3 regions of the Oceanobacillus alkalisoli genome follow, and region 3 is predicted to be linked to each of the others. Evidence: riboswitches for the same ligand, from Rfam matches in the RefSeq annotation. Region 3 holds a riboswitch; each other region holds the start of a gene.
The links. Region 3 has a riboswitch for thiamine pyrophosphate ahead of L3V42_RS08705 (YkoF family thiamine/hydroxymethylpyrimidine-binding protein). Riboswitches for the same ligand answer to the same signal wherever they lie in the genome.
Positions count from the first base shown of each region.

Region 1: linked by a shared signal. The riboswitch ahead of L3V42_RS17575 (thiamine phosphate synthase) and the one ahead of L3V42_RS08705 (YkoF family thiamine/hydroxymethylpyrimidine-binding protein) in region 3 are both predicted to bind thiamine pyrophosphate.
Region 2: linked by a shared signal. The riboswitch ahead of thiM (hydroxyethylthiazole kinase) and the one ahead of L3V42_RS08705 (YkoF family thiamine/hydroxymethylpyrimidine-binding protein) in region 3 are both predicted to bind thiamine pyrophosphate.

Region 1 is NZ_JAKNRA010000027.1:85-6,663, reverse strand. Features, by position in the region: gene L3V42_RS17600 (thiamine pyrophosphate-dependent dehydrogenase E1 component subunit alpha) at 1-499, opposite strand, end outside; gene L3V42_RS17595 (ThiF family adenylyltransferase) at 530-1,549, opposite strand; gene L3V42_RS17590 (thiazole synthase) at 1,546-2,313, opposite strand; gene thiS (sulfur carrier protein ThiS) at 2,317-2,520, opposite strand; gene thiO (glycine oxidase ThiO) at 2,533-3,648, opposite strand; gene L3V42_RS17575 (thiamine phosphate synthase) at 3,642-4,238, opposite strand; TPP riboswitch at 4,394-4,503, opposite strand; gene L3V42_RS17570 (MerR family transcriptional regulator) at 4,709-5,449, opposite strand; gene L3V42_RS17565 (hypothetical protein) at 5,607-6,134, shown strand; partial or broken gene L3V42_RS17560 (hypothetical protein) at 6,295-6,579, opposite strand, start outside.
Region 2 is NZ_JAKNRA010000003.1:21,093-27,671, forward strand. Features, by position in the region: gene larB (nickel pincer cofactor biosynthesis protein LarB) at 1-215, opposite strand, end outside; gene larC (nickel pincer cofactor biosynthesis protein LarC) at 237-1,058, opposite strand; gene larE (ATP-dependent sacrificial sulfur transferase LarE) at 1,151-1,990, opposite strand; gene L3V42_RS06075 (Lin0512 family protein) at 2,210-2,569, opposite strand; gene L3V42_RS06080 (cysteine hydrolase family protein) at 2,570-3,184, opposite strand; gene thiM (hydroxyethylthiazole kinase) at 3,186-3,965, opposite strand; TPP riboswitch at 4,066-4,167, opposite strand; gene L3V42_RS06090 (hypothetical protein) at 4,251-4,607, opposite strand; gene L3V42_RS06095 (hypothetical protein) at 5,005-5,187, opposite strand; gene L3V42_RS06100 (DUF4367 domain-containing protein) at 5,935-6,579, opposite strand, start outside.
Region 3 is NZ_JAKNRA010000005.1:33,743-40,321, forward strand. Features, by position in the region: gene L3V42_RS08680 (ABC transporter ATP-binding protein) at 1-121, shown strand, start outside; gene L3V42_RS08685 (ABC transporter permease) at 108-1,064, shown strand; gene L3V42_RS08690 (CrcB family protein) at 1,107-1,472, opposite strand; gene crcB (fluoride efflux transporter CrcB) at 1,469-1,843, opposite strand; gene norA (multidrug efflux MFS transporter NorA) at 2,189-3,361, shown strand; TPP riboswitch at 3,423-3,524, shown strand; gene L3V42_RS08705 (YkoF family thiamine/hydroxymethylpyrimidine-binding protein) at 4,016-4,606, shown strand; gene L3V42_RS08710 (ECF transporter S component) at 4,624-5,229, shown strand; gene L3V42_RS18510 (ABC transporter ATP-binding protein) at 5,210-6,579, shown strand, end outside.

The DNA.
Region 1 (6,579 bases), on a different contig from region 3:
AGATTGACGCCAAATTAACCGCTTCATGAAAACTTCCTTCGTTCGTTGCTCCGTCTCCAAAAAAACTGATCGTCACATCCTTTTGCTTTTTCATCTTCGCTGTAAGGGCAGCTCCGACCGCGATCGGAATTCCCCCACCAACGATTCCGTTAGATCCAAGATTCCCTTTTTCTAAATCCGAAAAATGCATCGATCCGCCTTTTCCCTTGCTGTAACCAGTCGACTTCCCAAACATTTCAGCCATCATCTTATCCACTCGAGCGCCTTTTGCAATCGCATGCCCATGCCCACGGTGGGTACTGGTGATTTTATCTTCATCCGTTAATACGGCACATGCACCCACCGCAGTCGCTTCTTGACCAATTGATAAATGCGTTGTACCGTGCATGATTCCTTTTCGAAAAAACTCATCAATCTTTTCATCAAAATGCCGGATCAGCCACATTTTTTTATAAAGATTGAGCAATTCAGGATTTGTTAAATTTGGAAGTATCTCCATTGCGGTTTTTTCCTTCCTTTTTTAAAGTGATTAATCTGTATAGTACTGTAAAAATCGATTATAAACTGTTCTCGCAATTCTCAAATCATTGGTACCGTGCACAATCGCTCGTCCATCTTTGAAAAACACGATGCGATGGCCCGCAAATTCACAGGACAACAGGAATGGATTTATGATTGGATTGCCCACAAGACCTTTCAATTTATCTAAAAAAGTTTGCAATATAAACTCCCTGGTTGCTGCCGGCCGTATTTGCACCGCTTCCCTGCCGCAAAGCACTTCGGATTTCGTCTGGTTTTCATATTGCAAGTAAGGATAAGTCGGGCCAGATCCACAAGTTGGACAATCTGCATTTTTTAAACGCGATACATCAATATCTGCCCGTTCATCCTTCCAGACATCTACCGACTTCAGAATTGGCTCTATTGGTGCTCCAGTCAGTATTTTTAACACTTGCGTTACTTGTAATGCTGTAATGATTTGGACAATGGGGCTGATTACGCCAACGGTTTCACAAGTCATCCCGTCAATCGGCAGATGATTGAACAGGCAATGTAGACACGGTGTCTCTCCAGGAAGTACTGTAAAGGTAGTCCCGTAGCTTGCAACACACGCACCCATGACAAAAGGAATACCTTGCTTGACTGCCGCATCATTTGCAATCAATCTGATTTCAAAGTTATCCGATGCATCTATGATGAGGTCATGCCCTTTTACAATTTCTCCAATGTTTAAACCGTGGATATCACAAATCAGACTATGAATCGTAATATGGCTGTTGATTTGTTCTAAGCGTTGTTTTGCCGCGGCTGCTTTAGGGATTCTTTGCTCCGCATGTTCCTCTGCAAAAAGATGCTGTCTTTGCAAATTGCTCCATTCTACATAATCGCGGTCAACAATCGTAATTTTACCGACACCGGCGCGGGCTAACATTTCCGCACTGCTTGAACCAAGTGCCCCTGCCCCGATAATCAGGATCCTGCCATTTCTAATTTTTCTTTGTGCTGTTTCTCCAAGGAATAACTCCTGCCGTGAATAACGGGTCTTCATGAACCAATCATTCCTGTTGTTGGACTGCTTGCCACCGCATAGTCCTTTTCTTCAATTCTTCCCGCTTCGTATCCTAATCTGCCAGCTTGCAGCGCATATTTTACAGCTTCAGCCATTTTAACGGGGTTCTTTGCACCTGACACGGCAGTATTTAACAGCACACCGTCTGCACCAATTTCCATTGCATGGGCAACGTCTTTAGGCGATCCGATCCCCGCGTCAACAATTACAGGAACCTTGGATTGTTCAATGATGAATTGCAAGTTTAGCGGATTAATAATTCCCCTGCCCGAACCAATCGGGCTTGCCCCAGGCATAACCGCGTGTACCCCAAGCTCTTCCAAACGTCTTGCTAATACCACATCATCAGATGTATATGGCAAAACGATAAAGCCTTCTTCAAGAAGAATCTCTGACGCCTTTAACGTTTCAACCGGATCCGGCAGAAGGCTCCGCGCATCTCCAATTATCTCCACTTTAACCATGTCACATAAACCGGAAGCTTTTGCGAGTTTTGCAATCCGTACAGCTTCTTCTGCCGTATTCGCCCCTGCTGTATTTGGCAGCAAGGTATACTTTTCTAAATCTAACTGTTCGAGGAAATTTGGCTGTCCTTCTTCAAAAATATTCATTCTCCGGACAGCAAATGTTAAAATTTCTGCCTCCGATACCGAAACAGCTTCTTTTTGTATTTCAAAGGACGGATACTTCCCTGTTCCCAATAAAAGTCGTGATCGAAATGTGCGATCTGCAATTTTCAACATAAATCATCCACCTCCTATAAAATGTACAATTTCTAACGTATCCCCATTTACAAGTTTTCGTTTTTCATATTCTTCCTTTTTCACAATTTCCTTATTTAGCTCGACAACAGCAATCCGGGATTCCAACTTGTAATGCAATAACAGCTTCTTTACGGAATTTACATTATCCGGTAATTCCACCTGTTTCCCATTAATTTGTAATGTCATCTCTCTCACCCCCTAAACAATGATATGCTGACGGCGATCTAGGCGAAATGCCTCGGTCAGTTTACTCTCCACTTCTTTTCCCAAAATAAAGTCACGGATCATCTGTCCAGTTGCCGGTGCAAGTAAAATCCCATTTCGATAATGGCCGGTAGCTATGAAAATTCCTTCCTGCTCTGGATGAACTCCAATAAAAGGGCGCCTGTCAAATGTTGTTGGTCTTAAACCTGCCGTCACCCCTTCAATCGTGAATTTCCCTGCAGACGAGAGCATCTTCTTTGCTTTTTTAATTAAAAAATCTGCCCCTTTCAGACTAACCGTATGACTCCAGTCATTTTCCATCATCGTTGCACCGATAATAAATTTCCCATTATTTCTTGGCACAATGTAGCTGCCATTATGAAATAATGTATGCTTCAGTAACTGCTGTTCATGGGAAACGATAAGGCTTTCACCTTTTACTGGCGATACTCTCTCCGCCAAACCTAGTTGATGGAATAAATTATTCCCATACACTCCTGTGGCAAGAACTACATATTTGGCTTCTACTTCTCCTTGTGCCGTTTTCACCAGATAGTTCCCGCCCTTATCCACAATTTCAAACACCTGATTATTTTCAAAAAAAGATGCACCATTTGCTTGAGCACTTTTAATAAAGGCATGGCACGTCTGATCTGGAAGGACATTCACATCATCCGGAATATATGTTGCCCCCAAAACATTTGAGCTAATGCTTGGTTCCAGTTCTTTGACCCGATGCTCATCAAGCCATTCCACTGTGTGCTGTTTGAGTAAGTAGTTGAAGTTTTGCTTCTCTGCTTGTGAATAAACAAGCTTCAATATCCCGCCTTCCCGGTAACCAATATCAATTCCGCTTTGCTCATATAACGCCTCCTTTAATTCGATATAGGCAGCTTGACTCGCTTTTGCGAAAGGATAAAACACGGAGAAATCATCGTTACTTTCCGAGTGCGCTCCCAGCATGCCTGCCGCAGCACTGGTTGTTTTTGCGCCGATTTTTCCAGCTTCCATTACCGCAATATCCATCTTCTCTTTTGCTAAATAATAAGCAATTGAACAACCAATAATCCCGCCGCCGATAACAACTGTTTCATACGTTTTCTTTAACATGAAATCGCCTCACGAAATTCCTTTAATACGAAACGCGGATGAGCTGCTTGGAAAATACTTGACATCACGGCAATACCGTCTGCCCTCGTTTCCTTCATAACCGCTGTCTTCTCAAGGGTAATTCCACCGATTCCATAAACAGGGATTTCCAACTCCTTCTTTATCCGGATTAGATTTTCAAGTCCATTCGGCGGGATTCCCTTTTTGCTATCTGTCTCAAAACAGTGTCCATATATCACATAATCCGCTCCTTCTCTTTCCATTTCTTTTGCTTTTGCAACCGAGTGCACACTGCAACCCACTCGTAAGTGCGGATACAACTTTTTCACCATTTTTACCGGAAGACCATGTTCAGGCAGATGCAGATTCGTGATGCCTTTTAATAATGCAATGTCTAACCGATCGTTGATGGAAATCTTCGCCTTGTCCATACCTCCTGACTCCAGGCTATCGAGCAAGGTCATAATCGAGCGCGCAGTCTTGGACTTTTCACGAATTTGCACATAATCAACCTCGTCTTTTATAGCAATAATCATTTCAGCAAGTTCCTTTATGGAATACCTATCATCCGTTACAGCAATTAGCTTCATTTACTCCCCTCCAATGTCTCAATATTGGGCTTATTGCCTCTATTCTTTTTTTGGAGAATATTGGATTATTTAATCACAAAAAAATAACCACTCTCCTGCATGGAAAGTGGTTTTGTTTTAGATATGTATCTCTAATAAAAGTACAATTCAAATACAAATTGTCCTTGCCACATTTCCTACGCAGGTACAAGCCTGTTCAGGTTATGAGGGTATCGAAGTCCTACTTCTCTCTCAGCCCTTATGAAGGGTTCCCCTAGTGAAACGAATAGAATATATTTAATTGTTAACGCTAACTTAGCATAAATGTGGAAAATTGTAAAGGGATATAAACCTTTTCGCTTTGGAGAGAACTTATTCATAAGACACAACTACTCATTTCTTAAAAAAGGAGCGACGGAGGTGGTGACCCCCCAAAAGTTAGAGTAGAAAACTAACTTCTGGTTCGGGATCCGGTTCGCTCTTTTTTGTCCTTATTTCTTCAACCCTTCAGCATACACAGCCATCGCATCCCGCATAAACACTGCCAATCCTTCTCCGAACTGGTCGATATTTTTCGTAAAGCGTTCATCCGCAATGTACATCTCGCCAAGTCCTTTAAATGCTTTTTTTGAATAATTGCCGAACGAGTTCAAGAGTACATACCATTCATGGATGCGTTCCTGGGAAATTGCTGCAGTAGGGTCTTCATGCCGCACTTCAGCCAAGCTACGAAAGGTTTCATTAAACGCTTCCTGAAATTGCCGCATTTCTTTCTGTGATTTTTCATTCAATTTTGTATTGGCATCGTCTACGGCTTTGTTACCCCAGCGCTCTCTTGCTTCTGCTTCATACGGGTTACTGCTGAAGTCAAAGCCTGCGAATTTTTCTTTATCTGACATTTGTCTTTCTCCTTTCATATTTAACAACGTCTTATCAATCGTATCGATTAATTGATTCAGCTGCTCCTGCTTCTTCATAAGCATGCTTTTATGAAGTTCAAGGGCCTCTGTTTTATTAAAGGACGGGTCATGGATTATTTCCTTAATCCTTTTCAGCGGGAAGCCAAGTTCTCGGAAAAATAAAATTTGCTGGAGGTTCTCGAGATTTTCCTCCGAATAAATCCGGTAACCGGCTTCCGTCACCTCGTCAGGTGTGAGTAGACCAATCTCATCATAATGATGGAGTGTGCGCACACTAATACAGACGAGATCAGCCACTTCTTTCACTTTCATCTAACTCCCTCCTTTCATTTTTTACTATAAGGTATCACGTAACGTGAGGGTCAACATTTATTTTTTATTCTGCCCGCCCATTCTTCGGAAATTCAATCCCCTTCTAGACGTTTTCACCATATAGTGAATGGAAGAGTATGTTTAGGAGGCTGAACGAATGAATCATAATCCGTATGATCCGTATCAATACCCATATGAGAATGAGCATGGACATGAGTACGAAGAGTATGATGAAGAGAGACTATTCAATTTCCCGGGGAATTTACCATTCTTCGGCGGCGGACAGCAAGCTCCTCCACCGTTTGGACCACCAGGGTTTCCTGGGGGCCAATGGGGTCCTGGATCGGGAGGCGGCTGGCCGCCTGGAGGACCTGGTGGGTTCCCGGGTGGGCCTGGAGGACCGGGCGGATTCCCTGGACAAGGGCAACAACAGGCAGGACCACCTTCCGCTCCACCGCCGAATTTCACCCCACAGCAAAGTCAGGTGCAAACCTTTGCCGTTGATCCAGGTGGCATTCGCGGCTGTTTATTCCGCTTCACTTATATTTGGTTGAGAAGAGATCAATTCTGGTTCTATCCGACCTTTGTCGGAAGGAATTCAATTGCTGGTTTCCGCTGGCGGGGGAACCGCTGGGTATATTTCGGAATCGACCTTAATCAAATCCAATCTTTCCAATGTTTTTAATACGAGCGGGATATTCAAGAGTAATTCTTGGATATCCCGCTTTTACATCAGTTCGGTGACAAGGATTAGTGAAAGAGAACGTAATAAACAACGAGCTTTGGGGAAACTGCCCGTTCTATTCGATTGAAGTGTTCTATTAGACTGATTAAGAGGACAAGTGCTATATCTGTCCAATAGGACTATTCTCTAAGACAAACATGCCGGAGAACCACACGATCTGTCCAATAGGGACACTCTCTAAGACAAATGAGCCGCATAACCACAAAATCTGTCCAATAGGGCCGCTCTCTAAGACAAATAAGCCGCATAACCACAAAATCTGTCCAATAGGACCACTCTCTAAGACAAATGAGCCGCATAACCACAAAATCTGTCCAATAGGACCACTCTCTAAGACAAATGAGCCGCATAACCACAAAATCTGTCCAATAGGGCCGCTCTCTAA
Region 2 (6,579 bases), on a different contig from region 3:
ACGACATCATCCTGATTTTCTTTCATGGCCGTAATGATTGCTGCAATCTGCTCCGGCGTCTTCCCTTCCCCAAAAATAACCTCGGGAAAGCCTTGACGTTGCTTCCGGTGATGATCGACCTTGGCAAACCCTAGCTCTTCATAGGTTGCCAAACTTTTCATTGCTTCTTCTATCGTTAATTCTCCTGCTTGAACTTGCCGTAAAATTTTCTCCATGTTGTCACTTCACTTCCGTCATTACTCTTCTCCAATTACTACCCGCAACACGTTCGGATGTTTCGGGAAGCTTTTCGTTCCTGCTCCGTAGCCAATAAAATCGACCTTCATTGGCGGAAAAGCGATAAATTCTTCTGCGATCACCGCTGCAAAAGCCGCTCCAGTCGGTGTTGTAAGCTCTGATTTTAAATCACTTTTCCCTAATGGAACACCTTTTAAAATCTCGAGCGTTGCTGGCGCAGGAATCGGGTAAATACCATGATCAATATGAATTTGCCCCGAACCCGTTGGAACAGGAGCTGATTTAACTTTTTCAATACCGAGCTGTTCCAATAAAATCGCTGCCCCAACTATATCAATAATCGAGTCCACTGCTCCAACTTCATGAAAGTGCACGTCAGCCAGCGGCATGCCATGAATTTTTCCTTCTGCTTCTCCGATTTTTTTAAAAATACGAAGGGATGTGTCTTTTACATATTCCGTCAACTCTGAATTTGAAATCAGGTCAACGATATCCTTGTAGGAGCGGTGATCTTGGTGGTGATGACCGTGTTCATGATGATGTCCATCATGACCGTGATGATGGGTATGCTCTTCGTGATCATGCGTGTGTTCGTGCTCATGATGATGGTGATGATTTTCCGCGGTGAGTATACAATCAAATTTGGTCGCTGTAATTCCATTTTTATTGACGGTGCTCACCCTTAGTTCATATTCTTCCTCAATATGTAATTTCTTCAATTCTGTTTCTAGTTTAGAAAAATCGCCGCCTGCATCAAGCAAAGCACCGATTGTCATATCTCCGCTTATTCCAGAAAAACAATCGAAATACAGTGTCTTCATCTTTATTACTCCCTCTTTCCAGTCTAGTTAAAGCTACTTCAACGTTAAAAAGAGCAGTTTCCAATCGTAACGAATGAAAACTGCTCACTTTTTTAAGCAAATGCCTTTTGATTGGACTTCAACTGTTCTTGCTCGATTACTTCGTTCATGCTTCCTGTCCGGTATCCGGCAAGGTCGACCGATACATAATCAAAGCCGAACACGTTCAATTGCTGCTGAATCTCCTCGCGCTTGAATAGCACTTCCGTAATTTTCTCTGGCGCAACTTCAATGCGGGCAACGTTATCATGATAACGAACTCGCACTTTGTCGAATCCGAGAGATTGCAGATAAAGTTCTGCCTTATTCACCCGATTGATGATTTCCGCATTCAATGCTGTACCGTATGGAATACGAGAAGCTAGGCTGCATGACGCTACCTTGTTCCAAACCGGAAGATCCAGTTCCTTCGCCAATGCACGTACATCCGTTTTATAAAAATCTGCTTCCTGCAATACACTGCGGATACCTTCTTCCGTTCTCGCTTTCAGACCTGGACGGAAGTCTGCCTCATCATCCTTGATCATGCCATCGAGTACATATGGGTAATCCATTTCTTTTGCAAACTTGTTCAGATGTGTGTAAAGAAGCTTCTTACTATAGTACCAGCTGTCTGGATTGTTCGCGACAATTTCCGGCTGTTCAAGCTCTTTCATTTCTGTAACATGTACTTCTACACCTAAGCTTTTAGCAAGTTCAACAGCTGCATCACGCTCCGAATCACGGAAAAGCTCAGAATCTACAACAACAGCAAGCACCTGATCTCCCAATTCTTCTTTCGCACGCTTCAATACAACCGCGCTGTCCACACCGCCTGAGAAAGCAACCATCACGCGACCCATATCACGTAAAATACCGCCAAGATGTTTGTTCTTTTCATTCAATTTAACCAATCGATTCACCTCATTTTAGTATTTTTTAGGGTAACATTAAGATAATACTTAATTGTAGTTAAGACTTTATGGAGGCACTTACATTTTTGCAAAGAATAGAAGTGCCAGCTATATTATTATTGTACCATTTATTATCCCATCATCATACTTATTTGATTTATCGACTAAACTAAATATCATTTCACGAAATATCCTTTTCACGGACTTTTTGAACATTCCCTAATAACCAACCTCAACGACCGCATTCACAATATACATTAAATCATTTTCATCCTTTTGGTCCTCAAGGAAAATACCGCTCGTTGTTGCCATACCTCCAGCAACCGTTTCTACCGTTACCGTTCCATAAGGAAGCAGACTTTTAATCTTCTCCTCATTAAGCTTTTCCTCATCTTTTGGTACGGCCAGTTTCACGTTCACCCGCATATTGTTCAAGTCCTGATTTGGCAGCATCTTCTTTATTCCTGGCATAGAATTGTAATGGATGGCATCTAAAATCGCGCGCTCGGCAGCTACATTTACGTCCTGGCCGTGGAGATCAATTCCCATTCCTGCTTCGATAAATATAATTTCTTTCATTTATTTTTCCCCTTTCCATTGTTTTTTAACTTCCACTGAGTGAACAACTTTTGCAAACGTTCCTTGCAATAACTTTAATGCGGCGTAATGTAATTGTTCATTATCCGAGACGACACAATTAGAGGGAACCGTTACGAAGAAATCTCTCATAAAAGCATCACGGGCAGTTGTATCAATACACACATTCGTGTATGCTCCGATAATCGTAAGGTGTCTAATCCCGTTTGAACGTAATAAAAGCTCAAGATTTGTCTGGACAAATGCGCTATATCGATTTTTTACGACAACTTTTTCCCCTGGAAGCGGAGAGAAATCATCGTGGATTTCCGCTCCCCAGCTACCCGGCTCACAGTAAGATAAATTACGTTTCTGGTTAGTTCTGCCAAATCGTTCAATTGCAGAAGGTGATTCTGTCCAAGCACTATGTTCCGAGATCACATGGATCACTGGAACCTTAAATTTCCTAGCTGTTTCTAGCAGATTCTTCATATGTTTCATTTGTTCATGAAAAGCATGAATATCTTTGCCACGTTTACCTGCAGTACCTTCCGGGTGACAAAAGTCATTTTGTAAATCGACTAATAGAAGAGCTGCTTTACCGTTTGTTGTATCCATTTTAAATCTCTTCTAACTTTTTATACGTATTCACCGTCTCTTGATCAAGCAAATAAAGCTGATCCAGTAAAGCAGGGATGAATGTACCTGGCCCTTTTGCTTTCTTCATCGCAAGTTCCGCCGCTATTCCGTATGAGGCAGTCACTTCAACACTTGCTTCATACAGGTCTTCCGTAACACTTAAATAAGGTCCAACGAGGGAAGTGAGTAAGCAGCCACTCGCTGTAATATTCTGCAGCATCGGATGGCCATTGTGACAAAGTGTCGTGCGCGTGCCATCTGTAATTACATCCGTTTTCCCAGTTGCAATAACAACCGTGTCATATTCTTTTGCGACTGCTTGAGCAATTTTCGGATCAATCGATTCAACCGTCGAATCAGGGCTTTTCATGATATCAAGCGCTCCGCCAAGTACGGAAATCTCCCCAGCATTCGCCCGGATGGCAGCAAATTTTACCCTTTCCAGTAATTCATTAATCACTTTCGTACGGAATTTCGTTCCACCTGCTGCGATCGGATCAAGAATGACCGGTGTCCCTTTTTCATTCGCTTTAAGCCCTGCTAATAGCATCGCCTCGGCTCGATCCTCGGTTAAAGTTCCAAGATTTAATACAACCGCATCAGCATGACTCGCATTCTCCTCCGCCTCTTTCGGTGTGTTCGACATAGCCGGAGATGCACCAATCGCAATTAGACCGTTTGCCGCAAAATTTGTCGCAACTTCATTCGTAATGTTATAGATAAATGGACTCTTTTCTCGAATTCTTCCAATGTAATCCATGAAAAACTCCTCCTTTTTATAGAATAAAAGTAATTTATAACAAGGTAGTTCTTAAAAAAACCACCCCTGAGATGGAGTGGTTATCGATACAATTTATGTATGCATGCCAACTCCACTTTCCTACGCTAGTATGAACTAGATCAGGTTCAAAGGGATTAAGAAAAAGTCTTATCTCAGCCTGCAGGCACCCCTAGTGGAAAAGTATATTGTTATTTCTTACTAGTCTATCTTATTTTCAATATAAAAGAAAGGGTTTGGGTGCATGCACCCAAACCCTTTCTTTTATTAGAATCCATATGGCCCAAAACCTGGACCGTACTCCCAGAATCCTGGGCCTGCTCCGAAGCCGGGTCCATAGCCAAATCCAGGCCCTGGACCGAACCAAGGGCCGAATCCCGGTCCGAAACCTGGTCCAAATCCGGGACCAAAACCAGGACCCGGCCCAAAACCAAAGCCTGGTCCACCAGCAATTAATCCGCCGCCTAAAAATCCTAACCCAGCTCCAATCAAACCTGCCGCCAGTGGATCAATACCACCGCCCGGACCAGGGCCATGACCATGACCAGGCGGACGTACCCGGTGCATTTCCGGATGGTGCGGTAACGGATGATACATTGGTGGATTATTTACAAATTCATGCATGTATATGCTCCTTTTCTAGAAAATTTCAACTTAGCCTTTCCCTTCTCTACAGCCTATGGCAGAGTAGATGAAACCGCACTAGGCAAATCCCTATTTTTGGAGTGAATTTTGGGTGAAATAGTGAGATGAATCCTTTTCCCCGGTGACTACGTAGTTAAATTATTGAATTTAATCGGGTTTTGAAGGGGCGATCCGTAAAAAATTGTAAGTGGTAGGACATGGATAAGGTAAGTTAGCATAGGGAGGGGAATAGCGTTTGAGAAAACTTCAGTTTATTATCTTTTATCTATTGTTATTCTGGTCGGTTGCACAGACAACATAGAAAATGAGGATTATTGGGCAGAATCAAGGCTTTGTGATTCAAAGAATGACCTCGTATCCTTGATTTATCTCTAATTTATGGCACAAGTTCCAATATTGATTGGCCGCTTGAAGAGGAGTCTTTAAGGTTTTTATAAGCAATATAAAAAGAAATAATTGAACCAATAAAAAAAAGAGTAGCAGCAACAAAGGCAAGTTCTTCTAAAGATATTGTCTCATTTGCTGAGTTTGTTGATTTTGCCTCTCGTGATAATGACATGACGAGTACACCTCCAAATAACTTTTCCTTCTTTAATGTATTCAAGCAAGGAAAATATTTTACTCTTTTCAAAGAAGAACAGCTTTGGACAATGGCTTAACCTGCGGATTCCTTTTAACCTCCGATATTTTGACAGTTCAAAAGTTTTATAGTAATTTGAATGAATTTCATAATTACCAAAGTCGGCTTTTCCATCAGCATATGTAGTTGAGAACGAACCAACTCAACTACATATGCTGATGGTGATGCATGAAATACGTATTATAAAATTCATTAAATTTAATTGAAATTGGAAATTATCTTAAGTTTTCCTTATACACTGAGACGAGGAATAATCAATATGAAAATAAAGAAGGTGTTTCTTTCTCTGACACTACTCCTTATTTCTTTCGGCATCTTACTTAGTGCGTGTGGCTCAAATATAGATACAAACATGGCTGAACCGATGGCCAATTTTGAATTCATCACACAAGACGAAGAAAAGCTTAGTTTAGATGAGTTGAAAGGCGACTGGTGGATTACATATATGTCCTATACTGATTGTAATATTCCGTGTATCGCCAATACCCGCCTCTTGGGTTCCTGCGCATTCCGGAAATACCGCGATGTAAGCATGTTTAATAATCCAAAAAACGACAGGATCATTCTAATGTTGGACCCGCCCCCCCCAAAAGTTAGAGTAAAAAAACTAACTTTTGGGGGTCACCACCGTTCACCTGTCGTTTTTTTATTCGGCCAAATTTACTCTTATTCAATCCCCTCCGCTATTTGCAGAAGCAATTTCTTCGTCATTTCTGTTCCTTCCCCGATTAATTCAAGGAACACATCTTCATATTCCCAAGTAAGGTACATGAACTCTTCATCAATGACCTCAAGAACCGCTTCATTGCCATTCACGGATACTGTTTCCGTCTCCTCATCTTCATATACTTCCCCATAATCTTCCTGTGAAGGATAGATGCTAAAGACAACTCCATTCCTATCTTCATCTTCATAAATCAGATAAACCATCTCAGACTCATCATCCGAATAGTAATAGGATTCCGTTAGTTCATAACCATCCGGTACGAATGACAAATCAGGAATCGTATAATCCACCGTTTCCTTAATCTCCTCTAGTGACATTTCTTCCTCGACAAATCCAAGATCTTCTTCCCAATCCGCTTCTGTTACAGCACTTTCTTTTACTTCTTCCGGAATTTCAATCGGCTCAACCTCGTTCATATTCGACATCGTTACTTCTGCATTTACTTGATAAGCTTCGCCGTCCATTTCGAACTCGGCTTGCACCGTTTGCGATTGAACGAGCATCGTCTCTTTATCAACCTTCATTTCTGTTTCGAAATTGCTGATGGATAAATCTGAGAAATCCTCCTCTTCCAGCGAAACATC
Region 3 (6,579 bases):
TATTCCACCGCTTATTTCAGACTTGGTGAAAGAAAATATCCTCATTTATGAAGTACAAGTCACGAAATCAACCCTCGAAGATAAATTCTTTGATCTGATTGGAGAGAATGTCATTGACTAATTTTCTAAAACTCGTACAAAATGAAGTGATAAAAATATACCGTTTGAAATCGACATGGGCCATGTATGTCATCCTGGCATTAATCATTATCGGTGTCGCCCTGTTAGCGAAAACCTACGGAGACTATATGACCTACGAAGAAGATACGTGGAGAGAGACTCTAGAAGCAGAAAATGCCGAATACATGGAGAACACGGCTGAATTTCCGGACATGGAGTCTTTTAATTCAACGTTCATCGAAACGAATAATTATTATTTAGAAAACGATATCATGCCAGAAAGCTACGGTGCTTGGCAATTTGTAATGGAAAATGCAATGCTGCTTTCCCTCGTCAGCCTCTTTACCATTATCGTTGCTGCCGGTATTCTTGCTAATGAATTCCGCTGGGGAACGATCAAGCTACTGCTTATCCGGCCAATCTCACGGACAAAAATCCTAATTTCCAAATATAGTGCCGTACTAGTCTTTTCTTTTATAACGTTCTTGTTCGTGCTCCTCTTCTCATGGCTTATCGGAGGGATTTTCATCGGCTTTGATGGAATCAATCCTCATATCGTTCTTGAAAAAGGCGATGGCTTGGAATATGTTCCGGTCATCGGGGAGATTTTGACCGATTACGGCTTCAGTCTTGTGAACTTGCTCATGATGGCAACATTCGCCTTTATGATCTCTTCCATTTTCAGAAATAGCGCCCTTGCAATTGGGCTTGCCATATTTCTTATGCTTGCCGGAAATCAGATTGTCTTCTTCTTTGTGGAAAGGGACTGGGCGAAATACATTCTATTTGCAAATACAGACTTATCCCAGTACTTTAACGGGAACACACCGATGATGGAAGGAATGACACTCGGCTTTTCCATTAGCGTCTTAGTTGTCTATTATATGATTTTTGCAGTGATCTCCTGGTTTTTCTTTGCGAAGCGGGATGTTGCAGGTCACTAACCCATTTATTCAGGTTCCGCCCTTGTTACGGAACCTGAATTTTTATAAAAATAACGCCCCGCAAATAGTCCCTAGAAATGCCAATGCTATACCAAAAACATACGTTAGAACCGTGTAAAATAAAAACTCTCTTCTATTTCCCTTTCTCCATAACGATCCCATCTCGAGTTTCAACGTGGAGAATGTCGTAAAGGCACCAAGAAATCCTGTTCCCAATAAGAGAAGTAATAATGCATCCACCCCTGCCCCCATAAGCAATCCAAGTAAGAATGCACCTGCCAGATTGGCGAGAAGCGTGCCCATCGGTATGGCCTTACCAGAATTGTTCATCTTCCTCGAAATCGTATAACGCGCAATCGCGCCTAAAAACCCGCCAACACCAACGATGAATAGATACATCCAGTTCATTTCTTACTCACTCCTTTACCGACTCGAAAACCAATTTCACTCATACCTAGCCCGCCAATCAGACTCACGAAAATATAGACACATCCGAGCAACACCGACTGATTTTGAAACAACTCAACCGTTTCTACACTGACAGCGGAGAATGTAGTGAACGAGCCTACAAAACCGGTTGTTATTACCATTTTCATTTTTTCTTCTAGGCGGACTTTTTTAAACAGCCCGTAAGTCAGCCACGCAAGCAGAAAGCTGCCTAGCAAATTAACCAATAACGTCGCATAGGGAAAAACATGATCTGTCATAAATAGAATTCCTGCGCTATACCGGAGCATTGCACCGAATGCTCCCGCAAGGCCAATATAAATATAATGCATTCGTCCAACATCCTTTTTTATATAAGTTAATGCTCAAGTTTTACCTGTACATAAGAGAATAAAACGAGATTTGACCACAATCAATTGAATGAATTTCATAATTACCAAAGTCGGCTTTCTCATCACCATATGTAGTTGGGAACGAACTAACTCAACTACATATGATGATGGTGAAGCATTAAATACGTATTATGAAATTCATTAAATTACTAGCTTTCATAAATTATTCCAGACTGTGAAAATTAAGCTATAATAAATTGTTCAAAAACGCTTGCAACTCTCAGCAAATCGGAGTAAAATTTCTATGTTTAATACAGAATATCATACCACCTAGGAGACAAAGCTATGGAAAAGAAAGATTGGACATTGACGCTTCTGCTTTCAAATATATTCTTTGTATTTTTAGGAATCGGGCTCGTTATACCGGTTCTGCCAACCATCATGAATGAACTCAGCATCAGCGGCACCGTGGTTGGTTATCTAACAGCTGCCTTCGCTTTAGCTCAATTGATTTTCTCGCCTTTTGCAGGAAAAGCAGTTGATAAATATGGCCGTAAGCGTATGATTATTATCGGTCTTTTTATTTTCAGTTTTTCCGAGTTTTTATTTGGCCTTGGTAAAACAATTGAGGTATTGTTCGCCTCGCGGATTCTCGGAGGAATAAGTGCTGCTTTCATCATGCCTGCGGTTACCGCATTTATCGCGGATATTACGACGCCGAAAACCCGGCCGAAAGCACTCGGCTATATGTCGGCGATGATCAGTACCGGATTTATTATCGGACCGGGAATTGGTGGCTTCTTAGCAGAAATTGGTACGCGTGTACCGTTCTTCTCTGCTGCGGCCTGTGGTTTAATTGTTGCTTTCATTTCGATTTTATCCTTACATGAGCCGAAATCAAAAACAGATGATATGGCTGATATGACTGAGGAACTCGGTAAAAGTGGCTTAAAGAAAGTGTTTATGCCGATGTTCTTTATCGCTTTTATCGTTATTTTAATTTCAACATTCGGTCTTGCTGCTTTTGATTCTTTCTTCAGTCTTTATACGGATCATAAGCATGGTTTCGCTCCTTCTGACATTGCGATTGCCATTACAGGCGGGGCGATTATCGGAGCGATTTTCCAGGTTGTCTTGTTCGATTGGTTAACAAGATGGATGGGGGAAATCAATATCATCCGCTGGTCGCTCGTGATTTCTGCTGTATTGGTCTATGCCATGACACTTGCCAACTCTTATTGGCAAGTGATGGCCGTCACCTTTACGGTCTTTATCGGATTTGACCTCATCCGGCCAGCCGTTACGAACTATTTATCAAAAATCGCCGGGAATGAGCAAGGGTTTGTTGGCGGGATGAACTCTTTCTTCACCTCCTTAGCTAATGTGTTTGGTCCGTTGATTGGCGGGATTTTATATGATGTAGATATCAATTATCCGTTTATTTTCAGCTCGGCTGTTATTGTCGTCTGTCTCCTTTTCACTATTTTTTGGAAGAAACCAGAGATTAAAATTAATTAAATACTTTACAAAATACCGAAACATGTATACAATCTTGAATTAGAATAACTGCATAATGAAACATAAGCACTAGGGGAGCTGCGTCATGTGGCTGAGAGGATCAATCCGACCCTTACTACCCGATCTAGATAATACTAGCGTGGGGAAGTGCAGTTTACAGATATTACATTGATAAAATTAATGTGTAAACTGCATTCCCCTTAGGAATGCAGTTTTTTTATTGCATAGGAAACTATAAAATAAAAATGCTGTGGATAACTAAAGTTGCTAGCACTATCCACGTCCGCTCTGCGTCCAGCGACTAGCAGATCTTTTGGTGGGACGAGCAATGCGCAGTCCTAAACTTCACACTCTTCCAATCGATAAAGAAGACTTAGCCGTTTGGTCTTTGTGAGGCTTAGTCGCCCTTATACCCTTGTGGTGAAAGTCAACATCAACTCAAAGAGGAAAGGAAGGCCGACTAAGGACGGACCAAGGCCCAACTCACGTCTACCCCCTAAAGGGGCATGTTTCCTTTATCTCATTTCAGAGTGTTCCAGTTTGTACGTCGCTACGACGCACAGGATGTGCTAGTGCAGGTGTTGCGAAGACGATCGCGTTTTTAACATGCAAGGGCGCTTGCGCCTTTGTTATTATCATAAGGAGGAGATTTGAATGGATAACAGTTGTGGAACAAGTCGAATTGCAGGGTGCCAATTTAGTTTGCATCCCATGAGCAGTAATTTTGTGGATATTATTCTATCAACATTAGACGAGGTAGATACCTCTAAGGTTTGGAAAGAAACAGATGATGTAAGCACGTGTATCCGCGGGAAAATGGTTCATGTTTTCGATGTAGCGAAAGCAATCTTCCTGCATGCTGCGAAAACAGGTGAGCATGTTGCGATGAATGGAACGTTCTCTATAGGCTGTCCTGGTGATACGGAAGCTGACGCATACATGGATGAAACAGACACACCGCTGAACGAAGAAAAGGCAAAATCGATCATCCAAATCGCTGGTTGTAAATTTTCCCTTTATCCATTGGGGCATGAGGATTACATGGATAAAATCTATGAGCAGATCAATTTATCAAAGCATCGTAATGTCACCGTTACTTCTGCACATTATGCAACAAGGTTAGACGGAGATGTTCATGATATCTTCCATGCTTTACATGAATCCTTTGAACTCGTTCAAGAAAAAGTTTCGCATGTCACCATGACCTTCAGCCTTTCCGCCAACAGTCCTACTACTATAAAATAAACCTAGGGAGAAGTGAAATGACAAAGCATTGGAAATTAAAAGAGATTGTTCTCATGTCCGTATTAGGTGTCGTCTTCGGGATCATTTACTTGGCATTCTTTCTTGTTGGTCAAGGGATTCGTAATATGCTTGCTCCATTTGGTCTCGCACCGTTTGGATATGAGGTTATTTTTGGCATTTGGTTTATTGTTTCCATCCTTGCAGCTTACATCATCCGGAAACCGGGTGTTGCCTTTACAGCTGAGCTTATCGCGGGTGTTACCGAAGTATTATTAGGAACTGCCGCAGGACCCGGACTTATTTTAGCAGCTGCAATTCAGGGCCTCGGAGCAGAGTTTGCTTTTGCAATAACAAAATGGAAGGATTACCGTTTACGCATTTTAATTCTTTCCGGTGTCTTTGCAGCCATTTTTAGTTTTACTTGGAATTTATTCTCCTCCGGAAACATTGCATTAGCTCCGGAATTACTTATCGCAATGTTAACAGTTCGCATCATCAGCGGCGCCCTTCTTGCGGGTGTTCTAGGTAAATGGCTGAGTGACCAACTCGCAAAAACTGGAGTACTTCGGGGTTACGCCTTAGGAAAGGAGTTACAGAAGAAACGTGAAAAAGGAGCAGCTTAATCGATTACTTCAGGTAGAAGGTTTTTCATTTGACTATGAAAGTTTAGATAAACCATTACTCAATCAGCTAAACTTTTCCTTAATGGATAAGGAGACGACTCTCCTTATCGGTTCAAGCGGTTCCGGGAAAAGCAGTCTATCTTTATGTTTAAATGGATTGTATCCGGAGGCGGTTGAAGGTGTTTCTTCCGGCAACATCTATTACCGAGGGACAAATATACAAGACTACCAAAAAGGAGAGCTCAGTCAGTTGATTGGCATTGTCTTTCAAGACCCGGAAAGTCAATTTTGCATGATTACCGTAGAGGACGAGCTTGCTTTTACATTAGAAAACAGAAAAATTGCCCCTTCCGAAATGCCTGAGCGCATTTCGGAAGCGTTATCTGTCGTTGGAATGGACGGTTTTCAAAAACGAAAGATCCATGAGTTATCGGGGGGACAAAAGCAGAAAATTGCTTTAGCAGCTGTTCTTTTACTAGAACCAGAGCTATTGATTTTAGATGAACCTACGGCAAATTTAGATCCGGTTTCCCGAATAGAATTCATCCAATTAATTAAGCACATCCAAGCAAAACAAAAATTAGCTGTGTTTATCATTGAACACCAACTCGAGGATTGGCTCGATGTTGTCGACCGTCTTCTTGTTTTAGGAAAACAGGGTAAAATCATTGCGGATGGCAGTGTAACATCCATCTTTTCAGATCATCATTCTTTATTAAAAAAGGAAGGCGTATTTTTACCAAGGCAGTATTCTAACGCTGAAGATTCCTATCCAACTTACGCTGAATCCCCTCCTCGAATCAAGCAAGATGTTCTGATAACGATTAAACAGATGGGCTTTCACCGCAAAAAACACACTATTTTACAAGATATAAATTTAGAAATACACCGCGGGGAATTCATCGCAATTGTTGGAGAAAACGGCGCTGGCAAATCTACCTTACTGCAATTAATGGCTAGGTTGTTAACTCCTCAAAAAGGAACAATAATTTTTCACGATAAATTGATGGATCAGTGGGAGGAAAAAGAGTTGCGAAAGAGAATAGGATATGTTTTTCAAAATCCAGAGCACCAATTCATTACGGACACTGTATATGATGAATTAACATTTGGAATGAAATTGAATGGATGGACAACAGCTGAATCAGATACTGCTGCAACGGCACTTTTAAAGCAGTTCCATTTAGAAAAACATAAATACAGTAATCCCTTTTCCTTAAGCGGCGGACAAAAACGCCGCTTAAGTGTTGCAACGATGCTGGACGAAACACCTGATATTTTGTTTTTTGATGAGCCGACATTTGGCCAGGATGCTAAAACTACAGATGAATTGATGTATATGATTGAAGC